DNA from 3 places in the Micromonospora sp. PRAS1 genome. Region 1 is predicted to be linked to each of the others. Evidence: riboswitches for the same ligand, from Rfam matches in the RefSeq annotation. Region 1 holds a riboswitch; each other region holds the start of a gene.
What was found. A riboswitch is a leader RNA that binds a small molecule or an ion and turns the genes downstream of it on or off. The one in region 1 is predicted to bind S-adenosylmethionine.
Positions count from the first base shown of each region.

Region 2: linked by a shared signal. The riboswitch ahead of AC507J_RS26920 (GNAT family N-acetyltransferase) and the one ahead of AC507J_RS29105 (ABC transporter substrate-binding protein) in region 1 are both predicted to bind S-adenosylmethionine.
Region 3: linked by a shared signal. The riboswitch ahead of thrC (threonine synthase) and the one ahead of AC507J_RS29105 (ABC transporter substrate-binding protein) in region 1 are both predicted to bind S-adenosylmethionine.

Region 1 is NZ_JCANNB010000047.1:36,969-40,235, reverse strand. Features, by position in the region: gene AC507J_RS29120 (urease subunit alpha) at 1-362, opposite strand, end outside; gene AC507J_RS29115 (urease subunit beta) at 359-682, opposite strand; gene AC507J_RS29110 (urease subunit gamma) at 679-981, opposite strand; SAM riboswitch class IV at 1,291-1,403, shown strand; gene AC507J_RS29105 (ABC transporter substrate-binding protein) at 1,663-2,544, shown strand; gene AC507J_RS29100 (amino acid ABC transporter permease) at 2,580-3,267, shown strand, end outside.
Region 2 is NZ_JCANNB010000039.1:18,839-22,105, forward strand. Features, by position in the region: gene AC507J_RS26915 (AbfB domain-containing protein) at 1-687, shown strand, start outside; gene AC507J_RS26920 (GNAT family N-acetyltransferase) at 828-1,502, opposite strand; SAM riboswitch class IV at 1,517-1,632, opposite strand; gene AC507J_RS26925 (alpha/beta hydrolase family protein) at 1,890-2,621, shown strand; gene AC507J_RS26930 (hypothetical protein) at 2,709-3,134, opposite strand; gene AC507J_RS26935 (hypothetical protein) at 3,121-3,267, opposite strand, start outside.
Region 3 is NZ_JCANNB010000013.1:152,731-155,997, reverse strand. Features, by position in the region: gene AC507J_RS15090 (GntR family transcriptional regulator) at 204-443, shown strand; gene AC507J_RS15085 (DoxX family protein) at 809-1,258, shown strand; SAM riboswitch class I at 1,376-1,511, shown strand; gene thrC (threonine synthase) at 1,521-2,807, shown strand; gene AC507J_RS15075 (GNAT family N-acetyltransferase) at 3,175-3,267, shown strand, end outside.

The sequences.
Region 1 (3,267 bases):
ACCTCGGTGGCCGGGCCGATGACCAGGTCGGGGTGGACGCCGTCCATGGTGTCCGGGTTGCCGGCCCGGCCCAGCGCGACGATCCGCCCGTCCCGCAGCCCGACGTCGGCCTTGACCACGCCCCAGTGGTCGAGCACCACGGCGCCGGTGATGACGGTGTCCAGGGCACCCTCGGCACGGGTCGCCCGGGACTGGCCCATCGACTCGCGGATCACCTTGCCACCGCCGAAGACCGCCTCGTCGCCGCCGGCGCAGTGATCGTGTTCGACCTCGATGAGCAGGTTCGTGTCGGCCAGCCGGATCCGGTCGCCGGTGGTCGGCCCGTACAGGGCGACGTACCGGTCACGCTCCACGGCGCTCACGCGTCCCGCCTCCCGTCCAGCGCGCCGCCGCACTCGCCGCGCAGGCCCGGTACGACCCGGGTACCGGCGAGCGGCACCAGGTCGACGCTGCGGCTCACCCCCGGTTCGAAGCGCACCGCCGTGCCGGCCGGTACGGCGAGCCGCTGCCCCCACGCGGCGTCCCGGTCGAAGTCCAGGGCCGGGTTGGCCTCGGCGAAGTGGTAGTGCGAGCCGACCTGCACCGGCCGGTCGCCGGTGTTCACCACCAGCAGCGTGGTCACCGGCCGACCGGCGTTGATCTCCACCGGGCCGTCGGCCGGCAGGATCTCCCCGGGGATCACGGGATCGGGTGGTGCACCGTCACCAGCTTGGTGCCGTCCGGGAACGTCGCCTCCACCTGCACCTCCCCCAGCAACTCGGGGATGCCGTCCTGCACGTCGTCCCGGCTCAGCACGGTGCGACCGGAGGACATCAGGTCGACCACGGACCTGCCGTCGCGCGCCCCTTCGAGCAGGAAGGCGGTGATCACCGCGACGGCTTCCGGATAGTTGAGGCGCAGGCCGCGCTCGCGGCGACGCCTGGCGACGTCGGCCGCCACGTGGACGAGCAGGCGGTCCTGCTCGTGCGGGGTGAGGTACAACTGGGGCTCCCGGTGGGTGTCCGCGCCCCCATGTAACCGCCGGGCCGGCGCCTCGACGCGCCACCGCACGGTTCGGGGTTCGCCCGCCGGCACACCACCACGCGCCTGGGGCCCGGGAGTGCCACCCTCCCGGCCCGCGTGCTGGACCACCGACGGTGTCGTCTCGGATGCGGACCGCACCGCCCACCGCTGACCAGACCGTAAGGGATCACGCGCCTCCGGGCAACACCCCCGTACCCCGGCCATCCGCGTGAGGGGCGTCATAACGGGTGGACGCTCCCCCGTCACCTGCTGCTAGCCTCGTCGGCAGGTCATGAGCGCCAGCGTCAAGCCCCGGCTCGCTGGCCGGCAACCCTCGTCCGCGCAGGGGTGCCCCGGGTGAGGACCAGGCATCGGAGCAGCCTCCGGTGCAAGCGTGGCCTGGTTGCCCAGGTCATCACGACCTGAAGGAGAGCCATGCCGTACGACCCTCGATCCGCTCCTGTCATCCCCGGTGCCGGCCTGACCCAACGCCGGCACGTCGACATGATGCGGGTGTGCAGCGCCGCGTGTAGCTGACCGCGCCGGTCGGGTCGGCCGACCAATCTCTCGCTTTCCCACGATCCGTTCCAGCGGTCCGTCCTGCGACGGACCGTCGGTGTGGCACGTCCGTGCCCGCCGTAGCTCAATCAGGAGACACCTGTGCGATTCCTTCCTGCCCTGACCCGGGCCGCCGCCGTCGGCACCGCCGCCATCCTCGCTGCCGCCACCCTGACCGCCTGCGGCTCCGACTCCGCCGGTGGCACCGCCGACAACCCGTACAACCTGCTCCAACCCGGGGTGCTGCGGGCCGGCACGCTCACCGACGCCCCGCCGAACGTGTACCTCTCCGACGGCAAGTTCACCGGCTTCGACAACGACCTGCTGGTCGCCGCCGCCGACAAACTCGGGCTGACTGTGGAGTTCGTCGGCACCGACTTCTCGGCGCTGCTGTCGCAGGTGAACACCCGCAAGTTCGACATCGGCAGCTCCTCGATCACCATCACCGAGGCGCGGAAGAAGACCGTCGACTTCGGCAACGGGTACGACTTCGGCTACTTCGGCCTGGACGTACCCGCCGGATCGACGCTGAGCAGCTTCGACGAACTGCCCGGCAAGCGGGTGGTGGTCGTGCAGGGCACCGTCCAGGACGACTACGCCACCAACAAGGGCCTCGACCCGGTACGTGTGCCCGACTACAACGGCGCGATCAACCAGCTCAAGGCCGGCACCGCCGATGCCTGGATCGCCCCGGCCGAAATCGGTGAGAAGACCGCGGCGGACAGCGGCGGCAAGATCAAGGTGGCCGCCACCGAACTCAGCCCCGCCCCGACCGCGTACGCCTTCGCCAAGGGCAACGACGCGCTGCGCGAGGCGCTGAACAAGGCGCTCGACGAGGTGATCGCCGACGGCACCTGGACCCGGCTCCAGGAGCAGTACTACCCGGGCCGGCCCATCCCGGACGACTTCACCCCGGGCAGCGGCGAGGTTTCGGTGCCCTCGGCGGCAGGTTCGGCGGCGCCCTCGGCGTCGGCCGCTTCCTGAAGTAGGACGACGAGCGAGCCGGGCGGAGGTTGACCGTGGATCCGTTGCGCACCCTGTGGGAGACGTTCTTCGACTGGGAGTCGATGCGCGAGGCACTACCCGAGATGCTCACCGTCGGGTTGCCGAACACGCTGATCCTGGCGGTCACCGCCGCCCTGCTCGGCTCGGCGCTGGGCATCCTGCTGGCCGTGGCGGGCATCTCGCGTACCCGATGGTTGCGCTGGCCGGCCCGGGTCTGGACCGACGTGTTCCGCGGTCTGCCGGCGGCGGCGACGATCCTGCTGATCGGCGTCGGCCTGGCGCCGCTCGGCATGCAGGTGTGGGGGCCCAACCCGTACCCGCTTGGCATCCTGGCGCTGTCGCTGATCGCCTCCGCGTACATCGGGGAGATCTTCCGCTCCGGCATCCAGTCGGTGGAGGCGACCCAGCTGGAGGCGGCTCGCGCACTGGGCTTCTCCTGGTGGGAGGCGATGCGGATGGTGATCATCCCGCAGGGCATCCGCCGGATCCTGCCGGCCTGGGTGAACCAGCTGATCGCCCTGATCAAGGACTCCAGCCTGGTCTACTTCCTCGGCCTGCTGGCCAGCCAGCGGGAGCTGTTCCGGATCGGGCAGGACTACGCGGCCAACACCGGCAACCAGTCCGCGCTGCTGCTGGCCGGGCTCTTCTACCTGGCGCTGACCGTGCCGCTGACCCACGTGGTCAACTGGATCGACCGGCGGC
Region 2 (3,267 bases), on a different contig from region 1:
GAGCGCACCGGTTCCGACTCCCGAGGCGCCGGGGCCGCGCCGCAGACTCCGATCAGCGACTCCGTCGTCCGACCCGGCTTGAACCCGCGCACCGACGACAGCGGCGCGAGCAACCCCGGCTCCGGCCCGACCACCCCCAGCGGCACGCCGACGAACCCGGCCACCAAGGCTCCACCACTCGCCCCGAGTGTTCCCGCAGCACCCCCTTCCGTACCCGCCGGCCCGGCCAGCCCGGCCGGCCCGGTGCTGGTTCCCGGCGCCCGCATCGGTCTGGAAGTCGCCAGCCTGCCCGGTCACCGGGTACGACACGCCAACCTCCAGGCCCGAGTCGACCCGGTCAATGCCGCCAGCAGCGCCGGCACGAAAGCCGACGCGGCGTTCATCGTCCGCTCCGGCCTCGCCAGTGGTCGCTGCGTCTCGTTCGAGTCGGTCAACTTCCCCGGCCACTACCTCCGGCACTCTGGATTCCGCGTGTTCCTGCACCGCGCCGACGGCAGCGCCCTGTTCCGCGCCGACGCCACGTTCTGCCCGGTCACCGGCATCGGCGGCAGGCACACGTCACTGCGTTCGCACAACTTCCCGGATCGATACCTGAGCCACGACGCCGATAGGCAGATGCGAATCTCGCCGATCGGTGACGGGGCCGCAACCTCGACGGCCACCTTCCTGATCCGCCACGCCCTGTAACGGCCCACCGCCGCCGCACCCGCCGAGGCGGCAGGTTCGCAGCGGCGCGCCGGCAGGCGCCGGTGACCACGAACGTCCGGCTGAGCGGTGGATGCGATTCGGGACGCGGGTTCTGCGGATCGCCTTGTCCGGGAAGCTGTTCATGCCCGCGCAGCGCGGTGGCCGCCGGTGGCCGACCGAGGGCGCATCGGAGCTTGCTCGAACCGGCTGGTGTCGAGCTGGCTCGGCCCGGTGGCGTCCGGCCAGGCCATCCGGAACTTGCGGGGAGTGCCGTTGAGTCGGGACGGGTCTCCGCCGGGTGGTGACACCGTCGCCGTCTCGACGTGGCGGGCGCCACAGGCCCGGTAGAACCGCTGCGCCGCGCTGTTCTGCTCCAGGACCCACAGGTACAGGGCGTGGGCCGTCGCGTGTGCCACAGCGGCTCGGGCGGCATGGGCCAGGAGCGCGGTGCCGACACCGGTGCGGTGGTGGTCGTGCGTGACGTGCAGGTTGTCGACGAGGCTGCCCCACTGCGGATCCTGGTCGAACCTGACATGGACGAAGCCGATCAGCCGACTGCCGTCCTCGGCCACCAGTGTCCGGCTGTGGGTGGGGCCGGCCAAGCGGGTCGACCAGACCGAGCGCCGGTCGGCGACGACATCACCGTCGAGGAAGGAATCGGAGTACGCGCCACGGTAGTAGCGACGCCAACTGTCGACGTGCAGCAGCGCGATCTGCCCGGCGTCGTCAGCGTCGGCGAGGCGTACCCGCAGCAGGTCGTCCTGCTTGAATCCCCGGTCGGATTCGCTGTCCTGCCTGGAAATGAAAGCTGGCACGAAAGCACCTCCTGCTTCGCAGCTTGCTCGACAACACCCGTGCCGAGCCGGGTCCTCACCCGGAGCACCCCGCCCACGATCGGAGGGTTGCCGGCCAGCAAGCCGGGGCTTCGCGCTGGCGCTCATGACCTGTCCAGACCGTACCAACTACGCCGTACTCCCGGTGTCCCGTGCCGGGTGCCCGAGTCAGTTCGCCAGGTGCGCCGTAGCCTCCGCAATAACCCGCTGGCGGATCACGGCAACCGCTGTTAGCTTCCCGGAGGCCGTGCGAGAGACCGAGGAGGTGGTACCCGTGAACGTGTCGACATGGGTGCTCCCCTCAGGGGTCACGGTCGGGCGATAGGTCGTCCGGGAGCGCCGTTCAGCGCATTCCCGAAAGGCACGACCATGAAGTTCACTTCCGAACAGCGCCTCGCCGACGGCGTCCGCGAGCGCGAATTCTCCCTCGGCGAGGTCCCCGGCATCCTGTGGACGCCTCCATCGGTATCCGCTCCGGCACCGCTGATCCTGCTCGGCCACCCCGGCGGACTGCCGAGGATGTATCCCCGACTGGTGGCCCGGGCCCAGCACTGCGCAGCGGAGGGCTTCGCTACGGCCACCATCGAGCTTCCCGGCGGCGGTGACCGGCCCCGCCTCGTCGCCATCGAGGAGGCCCGCGCCGACCTGCGCCGGGCGTTGCAGGCCGGCGAGCCGGTCGCCGACGAGACCATCGACCGGCTCGTCCTTCCGCTTGTCGACCAGGCGGTCCCGGAATGGCGGGCCGCCCTCGACGCCCTGCTTGCGCTGCCCGAACTCGGCGGCCCGGTCGGCTACTCGGGAGGGATCATCGCCATCGGCATCCGGCTGGCGGTGGTCGAGCCGCGCATCCTGGCGGCCCTTCTGTTCGCCGGGAGTTTCGTGCCCCGCACCATGTTCGCGGAGGCCCGGCAGGTCACCATTCCGTTGCAGGTCCTGCTGCAATGGGACGACGAAGGAAACGACCGGCAACTGGCGCTGGATCTGTTCGACGCCTTCGGCTCCACGGAGAAGACGCTGCACGCCAACATGGGCGGACACACCGGCGTACCGCCGTTCGAGGCAGACGACGCGAACCGGTTCTTCGCCCGGCACCTGAAGTGAGACCGGACCCCCGGCCGGCAGCACCCGATAGGCACCACCGCCCCGACCACGAAGGCACCGGCCCGGTCGGGGCGGTGCGTCTTGAGATCAGGGGCGCATGGACAGGCTGACAGCCTCCGTGAGTAGGCCGTCCAGCTCGTCGTCCGACAGGTTCTCCTCAGTAAGGATTTTCTGCACGGTGGCCGCCTGGATGCGGCCGATCATCTCCTGGCTCATCGAGTAGTCGAGCGATGGGTCGATGATGGACATGATGAGCTGCTCGGCAGCCTCGGCATTGATGTCCGGCCCGCCGTCGGCGAGTCCGGCGCGTAGCTCGCCGACGAAGGCGATGACCTCGGCACGGCCGGCGGTCTCGCCGAAGCGGCGGTCAACGGCGAGGAAGAAGACTGCGGCGAGGTAGCGCGGGAGCCCATCCCAGCCCTCGTCGTCAAGCTTGGCCTCGACCGCGTCGTTGGCGGCGTAATCGCCGCGAACCATCGTGCGGATGTACTCGGGCAGCTCAGGCTTGATCATCTTCGTCCCGCTTCCTCGCTCGTCGCGCTTTGCCATGGTTCCATATCGCCTTCACGGTCACCGCCAACGCGCCAGCCGCCATCACTGCGGCGGTCACCGGGTTGTCGACATGCGGTCGATCCTGTGCGGGCGG
Region 3 (3,267 bases), on a different contig from region 1:
CGCCATGAGTTGGGTGCCGGGGCAGCCGGCATCGACCCAATGGGGGATCCGAGCCTCTTTCGCTGCCCCGGCCGGGAGTCGACCAGTGCCTAGCTGGGCGCTCCGGCGACGACTTTACCGATAATGTCGGTAAAGTCAACGATGCGGTTGAAGTTGGTCTGGTGCCCGTGGTCAGATGGACATGCCTAGCTGGGAGTCTTCGCATGTCCACATCTCGGAAGTTCGAGCCGCACTATCGACGGATCATCGCCGACATCAGGAGGCGGGTTGCCGAAGGTGAATGGCCTCCGGGTCACAAGCTGCCGTCCACGAAGGAACTGGCCGACCTGTACGAGGTGGGGAGCATGTCGACCGTCCGGCAGGCGATCACGATCCTGATCGAGACTGGCGAGTTGTACGGCCATCAGGGGCTGGGCGTCTTCGTGGCAGATCGGGTGCAGTAGGAGTCGTCGCAGCCTCGAACGGATGAATTCCTGGAAAGGTTCCGCTCGTCGCGGACGGGACTTTCCAAGATCTACTGAGTGGGCGGCGGGGCCGGCGGTCGGGGTGGTCGAGTGGGGGCGGCGGCCATGGTGGGCAGTCGATCTCGGGGGATGGCGGGCGTCGATGTTGTAGGCCCGCTGGATGCGCTGGCCAGGCGATTTGGCTGGCGATGCGGGCGGGCTACCTCCGAGCGGAGCGGATTTCGGAAGTTCCAGGCGGTAGGATGAGCATGGGAGCGTTCCCAAAGGAAGAGATTGCATCGACAACTATCTATAGCTTCTCGCATTCTGGGTGCCCACCACCCATCTCCATTGGAGGTACCGGAATGCGTACTGACCGGTTCGGCGGGCCGGCCCTGTCCCTGTTCCGCATGGTCATCGGCCTGCTCTTCCTCTGCCACGGACTGGCGTCCCTGTTCGGCGTCTTCGGCGGCAACCGTGGTAGCGGCGATCCAGTCCCACTCGGGCAGTGGCCCGGCTGGTGGGCCGCCCTGATCCAGGCGCTCTGTGGCGCGCTGGTGCTCGTCGGCCTCTTCACCCGCCCGGCCGCGCTGCTGGCGTCGGGCTCGATGGCGTACGCGTACTTCGTGGTCCACCAGCCCGAGGCGTTGCTGCCGCTAAGTAACCACGGCGAGTTGTCCGTGCTGTTCTGCTGGTCGTTCTTCCTGATCGCGGTGCTCGGCCCGGGCAACTGGGCGCTGGACACGCTGCTGCGGCAGCGAACGGCCGAAGCGGTGGCGCTCGACACCGGCGAGCGGCGGTCGGTGCCGGCCTGACGGCGGTGCTCAGCGGCACCGGGGCACGTGACGGTGCCGCTGAGGAATCGCTCACAGGCTGGGATTGACGGGCGACGAGCGCCGCCGGATTGCCTAGACTCGGCGACACAACTGCATACCTCATCCAGAGGGGCTGAGGGATACGGCCCGACGACGCCCCGGCAACCACCCCGCGCGCTCACCGTTGCGCGTTCGGCGGGGCAGGTGCCAATTCCGTCCCCGCCGTACCGTGCGATGCGGGGAAAGATGAGAGGACTTCGACATGACGTCGACGCTCGCCGCTCCCGGTATCGACACCACCGCCAGCCCCGCCCGTGCCCTGGTCTGCCGCGCCTGTTCGGCCCGTTACCCGCTCGCCGCGCAGCACGCCTGTTACGAGTGTTTCGGCCCGCTGGAGGTCGACTACGACCTGGCCGCGCTCGCCACCGTCACGCGCGAGCAGATCGAGGCCGGCCCGCGCAATCTCTGGCGTTACGCCGCCCTGCTGCCCGCCGGCCAGGACCCGGCCACCCGGGTCACCCTGGACCCCGGGTTCACCCCGTTGGTGGCCGCCGACCGGCTCGCCGCCGAGTTGGGCCTCACCGCCCCACTCTGGGTCAAGGACGACAGCGCCAACCCGACCCACTCGTTCAAGGACCGGGTGGTCTCGGTGGCGCTGACCGCCGCCCGTACGCTCGGTTTCTCCCGCTTCGCCTGTGCCTCCACCGGCAACCTGGCCAACTCGGTCGCCGCGCACGCGGCCCGGGTGGGTGCCCCGTCGGTGGTCTTCATCCCCAGCGACCTGGAGCAGGGCAAGGTGGTGACCACTGCGGTCTACGGCGGTGAACTGGTCGCCATCGACGGGTCGTACGACGACGTGAACCGGCTCTGCGGCGAACTGGTGGAGACCGACGAGTTCGAGGACACCGCGTTCGTGAACGTCAACGTCCGGCCGTACTACGCGGAGGGCTCGAAGACGCTCGGCTACGAGGTGGCCGAGCAGCTTGGCTGGCGCATCCCCGCCCAGGTGGTCATTCCGATGGCCTCCGGTGAGCTGCTCACCAAGATCGACAAGGCGTTCAGCGAGCTGGTCGAGATCGGGCTGGTCGAGGCGCCGGCCGGTGGCTGGAGGGTCTTCGGGGCGCAGTCGGCCGGCTGCAACCCGATCGCCACCGCCCTGCACGCGGGCAGCGACGTGATCACCCCGGTCAAGCCGACCGGGATCGCGAAGTCGCTGAACATCGGCGACCCGGCCGCCGGGTTGTACGCACTGGAGGCGGTGCGCCGCACCGGCGGCTGGATGGAGTACGCCGACGACGACGAGATCCGCGCCGGGGTGCGGCTGTTGGCGCGTACCACCGGGGTCTTCGCGGAGACCGCGGGTGGGGTGACCGTCGCGGTGCTGCGCAAGCTTGTCGAGTCCGGCCGGCTCGACCCGGCCGCTGAGACGGTGGTGTTCAACACCGGCGAGGGCCTCAAGACCCTGGACGCGGTGGCCGGCGAGGTCGGCCCGACCCACCGGATCAAGCCCTCGCTGCGGGCCGCCCGCGATGCCGGCTTGCTCAGCTGACTCGTCGGTTAATAAGGGACCCTTCCTATACTCGAGGCGTTAACAAGGGGCCCTTCCTTGCATTTTGCGAAACGCGCGGGCAGGGACTTGACGGCAGGAACCGGACGGCGCAAGATGCTCCGTGCGGGAGGGCGTTTCGCCGGAGACTTTTAGTCTGTACGACCCAACGCCGGAGGCGTTGTGCGATCGACCCTCCCGACCAACGTCCGGAACGGGCCAGCGAATATTCGCTGGCCCGTTCCGCTGTCCGAGGCGAAGAGACCGCCGACGGTCCGGGGCGAAGGAACCGCTGGCTCTTCGAGGCGGAGGAACCGCTGGCGGAAAAACCGGTGGCGATGGCCGGGAGGTGGCGGGCAGGCTCGCGGCCATGGACATCGCCGTCACCCCCTTCGAGCCGTCAGACGAGGCGGCGCTGGACGACGCGTACCGGATCTTCGCGGCGGCCCAGCAGGTCGACGCG